Regions from separate parts of the Klebsiella ornithinolytica genome, predicted to be linked through region 2. Evidence: predicted binding sites of a transcription regulator. Region 2 holds the regulator's gene; each other region holds the start of a gene.
The links. Region 2 encodes CRP, which controls carbon source genes, mostly activating them, when cyclic AMP is high. Its sites were predicted from a motif close to ATGTGANNNNNNTCACAT; they were not measured.
Positions count from the first base shown of each region.

Region 1: rhaS (HTH-type transcriptional activator RhaS) is a predicted target of CRP. The motif match lies at 1,123-1,140, and genes of this name have one in related genera.
Region 3: Q1L34_RS13175 (sugar transporter) is a predicted target of CRP. The motif match lies at 1,020-1,037, and genes of this name have one in related genera.

Region 1 is NZ_CP130153.1:5,434,753-5,437,023, reverse strand. It holds gene rhaB (rhamnulokinase) at 1-968, opposite strand, end outside; gene rhaS (HTH-type transcriptional activator RhaS) at 1,281-2,117, shown strand; gene rhaR (HTH-type transcriptional activator RhaR) at 2,190-2,271, shown strand, end outside.
Region 2 is NZ_CP130153.1:438,750-441,020, forward strand. It holds gene Q1L34_RS01960 (YccS/YhfK family putative transporter) at 1-600, opposite strand, end outside; gene crp (cAMP-activated global transcriptional regulator CRP) at 653-1,285, opposite strand; gene Q1L34_RS01970 (OsmC family protein) at 1,592-1,996, shown strand; gene Q1L34_RS01975 (phosphoribulokinase) at 2,077-2,271, opposite strand, start outside.
Region 3 is NZ_CP130153.1:2,736,632-2,738,902, forward strand. It holds gene Q1L34_RS13175 (sugar transporter) at 1-944, opposite strand, end outside; gene Q1L34_RS13180 (PhzF family phenazine biosynthesis protein) at 1,149-1,940, shown strand; gene Q1L34_RS13185 (PhzF family phenazine biosynthesis protein) at 1,950-2,271, shown strand, end outside.

The DNA of each region.
Region 1 (2,271 bases), 550 kb from region 2:
GCGGTACGGGCGATGAGCGCCGACAGGTCACTGATGTTTTGTTCTTTCAGCACCCGCTGTAGCAGCCACAGTCCCATAATATTTTTCAGCACCCGGTAGCGCCCTTCGGCGCCACCTTCATTGGTGATATTCGCCTGCAGCGCGTCGCTACCGGTGTAGGGGGTTTTGCTTTCAAAGCCCATCAGCGACCAGGTGCCGGAAGAGAGATACGCGGCGTTTTTGCTGGCCAGCGGCGAGGCGATGACCGCGCTGGCGGTATCGTGACTGGCGACGGCCACCACCGGAATGGCGTTGCCCTGCGGGCATAACCAGTGACCGATTACGTTACCGGGATGCGTTGGCGTGCCGAACCATTCGCGCGGCGCTCCGCTCCAGTTCAACAGCTCTTCATCCCAGCTATCGCTGTTTATATTGATCAACTGGGTGGTGGTGGCGTTGGTGTATTCCCAGTTCAGATGGCCGGTGAGGCGAAAGCTGAAGTAGTCAGGGATCAGCAGCGCATGTGAAACCTGGCTGACCAGCTCCGGCTGCTGCTCAACCAGCGCGCGGAGCTGATATAGGGTATTGAAGGGCATAAACTGAATGCCGCTACGGCGGTAGATCTCGGCGCGGCCTATTTGCTCTTCGGCATGGTGCATCAGGCCATGGGTTCGTGGGTCACGATAGGAGACCGGCAGACCCACGCGTTCGCCGTGCTTATCCAGCAGGACATAATCCACGCCCCAGGTATCAATACCGATACTGTCGATGAGGATACCCTGCTCGCAGACCTTCACCAGCCCGCGGCGAATTTCGCCTTCCAGACGGTCGACATCCCAGCAGTCGTAGCCATCCACCTTTTGCAGGCTATTGGTAAAGCGGTGTATTTCGCGCAGCGTTAGCGTACGCGGGCCGCATTCATAGCTGGCAAGCATCACCCGCCCGCTGGAGGCGCCTAAATCAACGGCTACACAATGACGAAAGCTCATGGGGAGATCCTTGTAAAAATCATTGTCAGCAGTCTAAAAAAGTCGTGAATCGCGCACCTTCTTGCCACTGACAGGGAAAACAGGCGGCTGGCAAGAAAGCAAAGATGACCGTGAGGGAGGTCACAGATTCTCTTCATGAGCATCAGGGAAGAGGATGTGATGTTGTCCGCAGTTCCCGATCTTTCCGGCTGTTTCTTGAAAAAGCGGCAGGTTTTACGAATTTTGCGGTCAAAAATTGAAGGCTGGATTGCGGACCCTTAATTACTATTTGTGACACTGATTGATAACATTTCTCATTTCGAGGGTGCCGTTATGACCATTTTGCACAGCGTGGATTTCTTTAAGTCCGGGACTTCTGCTGTGGCCATTGAGCCACGCCTCCCTCAGGCGGCGTTCCCGGAACATCATCACGATTTCCATGAAATCGTCATCGTTGAGCACGGCACGGGGATTCATGTGTTCAACGGTCAGCCCTATACCATCAGCGGCGGTTCGGTGTGCTTTATTCGCGATCACGATCGTCATCTCTATGAACATACGGACAATTTATGCCTGACTAACGTGCTCTATCGCGCGCCGGATGCCTTTCGCTTTCTGAATGGCGTCAATCAGCTGTTACCGCAGGAGCAAGAGGGGAATTACCTCTCTCACTGGCGGGTGAACCAGGCCGTGCTACAGCAGGTACGACAGATCGTCGGACAGATGGAAGACGTCGGCCTCGAACCGGATATGCATATGCTCGCCGGACGGGAGATTCTCTTTATGCAGCTGCTTGTCCTGCTGCGTAAAAGCAGCCTCGCGGAAGGGGCGGCCGACAACGAAGCGCGGCTGAATCATCTGATGGCCTGGCTGGAAGATCACTTTGCCGAGGATGTCTGTTGGGAAGAGGTGGCGGATAAGTTTTCCCTGTCGCTGAGGACATTGCATCGCCAGCTGAAGCAACAGACCGGCCTGACGCCGCAGCGCTACCTCAATCGGGTGCGACTGATGAAGGCGCGTCACCTGCTACGCCATAGCGATGAGAGCATCACAGATATCGCCTATCGTTGCGGTTTCGGCGACAGTAACCACTTTTCGACGCTTTTTCGCCGCGAGTTTTCCTGGTCGCCGCGCGATATCCGTCAGGGACGGGACGCCATTCTTCAGTAACGCGAGAGCAGTCAACGTTTTAGCGAGCAAAAACGCGAATAATAAACCGTTATTGGCGGTGGAGTTCTGGTAGTGGCTGGTCAGCTGATTCTGCGCAAAGATGAGTTTTTTGCCTCTCCTTCTCAGGCGGTAGCGGTTGCCGACCGTTATCCGC
Region 2 (2,271 bases):
CTGGCGCGTGAGCAGCGGCGGCAGTGAAGTGGTGGGATCGATATGCTGGGTCAGCAGGCTGTATTTGGCTTCGCAGTAGTTAGCCAGCTCGCGATAGAGCAGGCTCAGCGATTCGCGCAGCGGCTGCTCGCGCCATAGCCAAAACCAGAACCAGTTAAACAGACCGTACCACAGCGTCCCGAGGGCGTAGATCAGCAGTGGCTCCCAGACGGGCATGTTTCCGGCAAGGCTCAGGGTAAAGATCGCGGCAATCAACGAAGCGGGCAGAAGCCTGGCGTGCAGAGAGCTGATCTCCGCCGTCACGCCGAGCAGCAGCGCCAGGCCGCTGAGAATCAAAGGTAGCGGGATCGCCTGCTGAAGCAGAAGCTGGACGACCAGACTGCAGCCGGCGAACAGCGAACCGCCAATAATCAAGCGTTTAAAAAAACGTTTGTGCGGCGTATCCAGACCGGCGACGTTACAGCAGGCGGGCACCAGCGAGAACAGCAGACCTTGCTGTAAATGACCGAGGAGGAGGCCGATTGCGACAGGCAAACACAACACCAGCGTTTGCCGCAGTGCATAGTTGACTTCCGGGTGATAAATCAGCCTGCGCCACATAGAGGGAAAACAAAAACGGCGTATTGCGCAAGCAATACGCCGTTTTATCGACTTAACGCGTACCGTATACGACGATAGTTTTACCGTGTGCGGAGATCAGGTTCTGATCTTCCAGCATCTTCAGGATACGGCCAACGGTTTCGCGGGAACAGCCAACGATCTGACCAATTTCCTGACGGGTAATTTTAATTTGCATACCATCAGGGTGGGTCATCGCATCCGGCTGTTTTGCCAGGTTCAACAGCGTCTGAGCGATGCGCCCGGTGACGTCGAGGAAGGCAAGGTTACCCACTTTTTCTGAGGTCACCTGCAGACGGCGAGCCATCTGCGACGACAAGCGCATCAGGATATCCGGGTTAACCTGAATGAGCTGACGGAATTTTTTGTAGGAGATTTCGGCCACTTCACATGCGGTTTTCGCACGTACCCAGGCGCTACGCTCCTGGCCTTCTTCAAACAAGCCTAATTCACCGATGAAATCGCCCTGGTTGAGGTAAGAGAGGATCATCTCTTTACCTTCTTCATCCTTGATGAGCACAGCCACAGAGCCTTTGACGATGTAGTACAACGTTTCTGCTTTTTCACCCTGGTGGATCAGCGTGCTTTTAGATGGGTACTTATGAATGTGGCAATGAGACAAGAACCATTCGAGGGTAGGGTCTGTTTGCGGTTTGCCAAGCACCATGCGCGGTTATCCTCTGTTATAAGCTATCTCCGGGTGCCGACACTACACGGCATCCGGGCATGCAATCGTATTGTTTCCCTATGCCTGGGAAACGGGCTGGTGATTTTTCTTCAGCCTGTAATGTGAACTCCTCTGCATACATGCAGTACATCAATGTAATACTGTAGCATCCCGACTGTTTTAGCATAGCTTTTGCCGCATGTCTCCTGGTGTCTCGCTTCAGCATGATGCAGGTCGCCTTCCGTTGCGAGAATTGTTATGTACGCGTAATCTGTCAGGAAAATTGCAACCTTGGAGTTAAATTTTATGCAAGCTCGTGTGAAATGGGTTGAAGGGTTAACCTTCATCGGAGAGTCGGCTTCAGGTCACCAGATTCTGATGGACGGCAACTCCGGAGATAAAGCGCCAAGCCCAATGGAGATGGTGCTGATGGCGGCGGGCGGATGCAGCGCGATCGATGTCGTGTCTATTTTGCAGAAAGGTCGTCACAACGTGACTAACTGTGAAGTCAAGCTGACGTCTGAACGTCGGGAAGAGGCGCCGCGTCTGTTTACCCATATCAACATGCATTTTATTGTCACCGGCAAGGAGCTGAAAGATGCGGCCGTCTCCCGTGCGGTGGATCTGTCGGCGGAGAAATACTGCTCGGTGGCGCTGATGCTGCAAAAAGCGGTGAACATCACCCACTCGTTTGAGGTGGTAGAGGCGTAATGCCAGATACCCGGTGGCGCGATGCTTACCGGGTTGACACCGTCTTGCAGGCCGGCGCAAGCGTAGCGCCGGCCGCGAATTTAAATTGCTTTACCTTCCATCAAGCGTTCCACCAGCGGCGTCATGATGAGCTCCATCGCCAGCCCCATTTTCCCGCCAGGCACCACCAGCGTATTGATATGCGAGATAAACGAGCCCTGTAGCATCGCCAGCAGCCAGGGAAAATCGATATCCGGTAGGTTGCGGAAGTGGATCACCACAAAGCTTTCATCCAA
Region 3 (2,271 bases), 2.3 Mb from region 2:
ATAATCATGATCGCGATGCCCCAGAAGATGCTTAACACCATCAGGTGGTGAGCGTTTTGCGATGCCGGCAGCAGCAGCAGCAGGCTGACCAGCAGCAGGCCAATGGCGATGCTAATCAGCCCGGAAGCATGCTGGTTGCCCAGTTTACCAAACAGCACGCTGCCGATGATCCCTGCGCCGCCGAGGATCAGCAGCAGCACGGTGGCAAAATTACCGCTCATACCGGCTACCGTTTGTACAAATGGTTCAATATAGCTGTAGGCGGTGTAATGTGCGGTCACCACGATGACGGTCAGCAGATAGATGCTCAGCAGCGCCGGGCGACGGAACAGCACCGGCAGGCTTTTCAACGAACCGGAATGCTCGCTGGGCAGTTTAGGCAGCAGCTTAAACAGGCACACCAGCGTCACCAGCGCCCCCAGACCGATCGCCAGGAAGGTGGTCCGCCAGCCAAAATACTGCCCGATGATGCGGCCGATAGGAATGCCGAATACCATCGCCAGCGCGGTGCCGGTTGCAATCAGACTCAGCGCCTGCGCACGTTTGCCCGGCGGCGCCAGACGTATTGCTAATGCAGAGGTTATCGACCAGAAGACCGCGTGGGCAAAGGCGATCCCGATGCGGCTGATCACCAGAACGTTGAAGCTCCAGGCAAAGAACGACAGCACATGGCTGGCAATAAACAGAATGAACAGGCCGATCAGGAGGCGGCGGCGCTCCATCTGGCTGGTCAGCAGCATAAACGGCAGCGACATTAACGCGACCACCCACGCATAGATGGTCAGCATCATACCCACCTGAGCGGTCTCCATGCCGAAGCTGTCGGCAATGTCGGACAGCAGACCGACCGGAGCGAACTCGGTGGTGTTAAAAATGAAAGCGGCGATCGCAAGCGTGACTACCCGAAGCCACGCGACCCTGCGTGAAACCGTGTTTGTAATCATAGGTTCTGAGCTGGTTACTAAAGAGGAAGAAGAGGTCTCGATCTTAAAACGATTGCTGGTGAAAATACAATCGTTTTGTGATCTGGATCTCACTATGGCATCAGGCGGCATTTATAAGCTAACGGATTCATTTTTATATAGATCGTGTACATGACCCGCTTTTATGTCATGTTGAAGAAAAGTAAAAACAGGAAGCGTTGTATGATGCAGGAAATTGATTTTTACCTGGTAGATGCCTTCAGCGATCGCAATTTTGGCGGTAATGCCGCCGCGGTGTGCCCACTCACCGAATGGTTACCCGACGACACGCTGCTGAGTATGGCGCAGCAGCACAACCAGTCCGAGACCGCCTTTTTTGTGCGTACCGATGAGGGTTATGAGCTGCGCTGGTTCACCACGCTGCATGAGATTAACCTCTGCGGTCACGCCACGCTGGCCTCGGCGCACATTATCTTTGAATATCTCGACCATCCTTCCACCACGGTGGTGTTCAGTACCCGTTTTGTGGGGGAACTGAGGGTGACGCGTAACGGCGACTGGCTGACGTTAGACTTCCCGGCGTGGCAAACCACCCCGGTTATCGCCCCGCCGCCGGAGCTGCTGGCCGGACTTGGGCTGGATAAGGCCGTAGAGATTCGCGAAGGGCGGGATTATCTGGTGATCCTCGAAAACCGCCAGCAGGTGGAAGCCGTGCGGCCGAATATGTCATTGCTTGAGCGGACGGGCAAAATGATCTGCGTCAGCGCCGCCGATGATGAATATGATTTCGTCAGCCGCTTTTTCTGCCCGGGCGAGGGCGTTGTTGAAGACCCGGTGACCGGCTCGGCGCACAGTATGCTAATTCCCTACTGGGGGGAAAAACTGGCCAAAACGACGCTGCAGGCGCGGCAGGTCTCCGCCCGCGGGGGCGATCTGCGCTGTCAGTGGCTGGGCGATCGGGTGCTGATTGGCGGGCAGGCGACAACGTACATGACCGGCACCATTACGCTACGCTAAGGAGATACCGTGAAAGAGATCCCCATGTATCTGGTTTCAGCGTTCAGTGAACGGCCTTTTGCCGGTAACCCGGCGGCGGTGTGCCTGCTGGACGCGTGGCTGGCGGATGATATTTTGCTCAAAATGGCGCAGGAGCATAATCAGTCTGAAACCGCCTTCGTGGTGCGCGAGGGAGAGGCGTTTTCTCTGCGTTGGTTCACGACCCGCAATGAAGTGAATCTGTGTGGGCACGCCACTCTCGCCAGCGCACACGTTATTTTTCATCACCTCGACTTTCCGCACGCGGCGATTCATTTTGCGACCGCCTCCGGTCGTCTGACCGTGAGCCGGG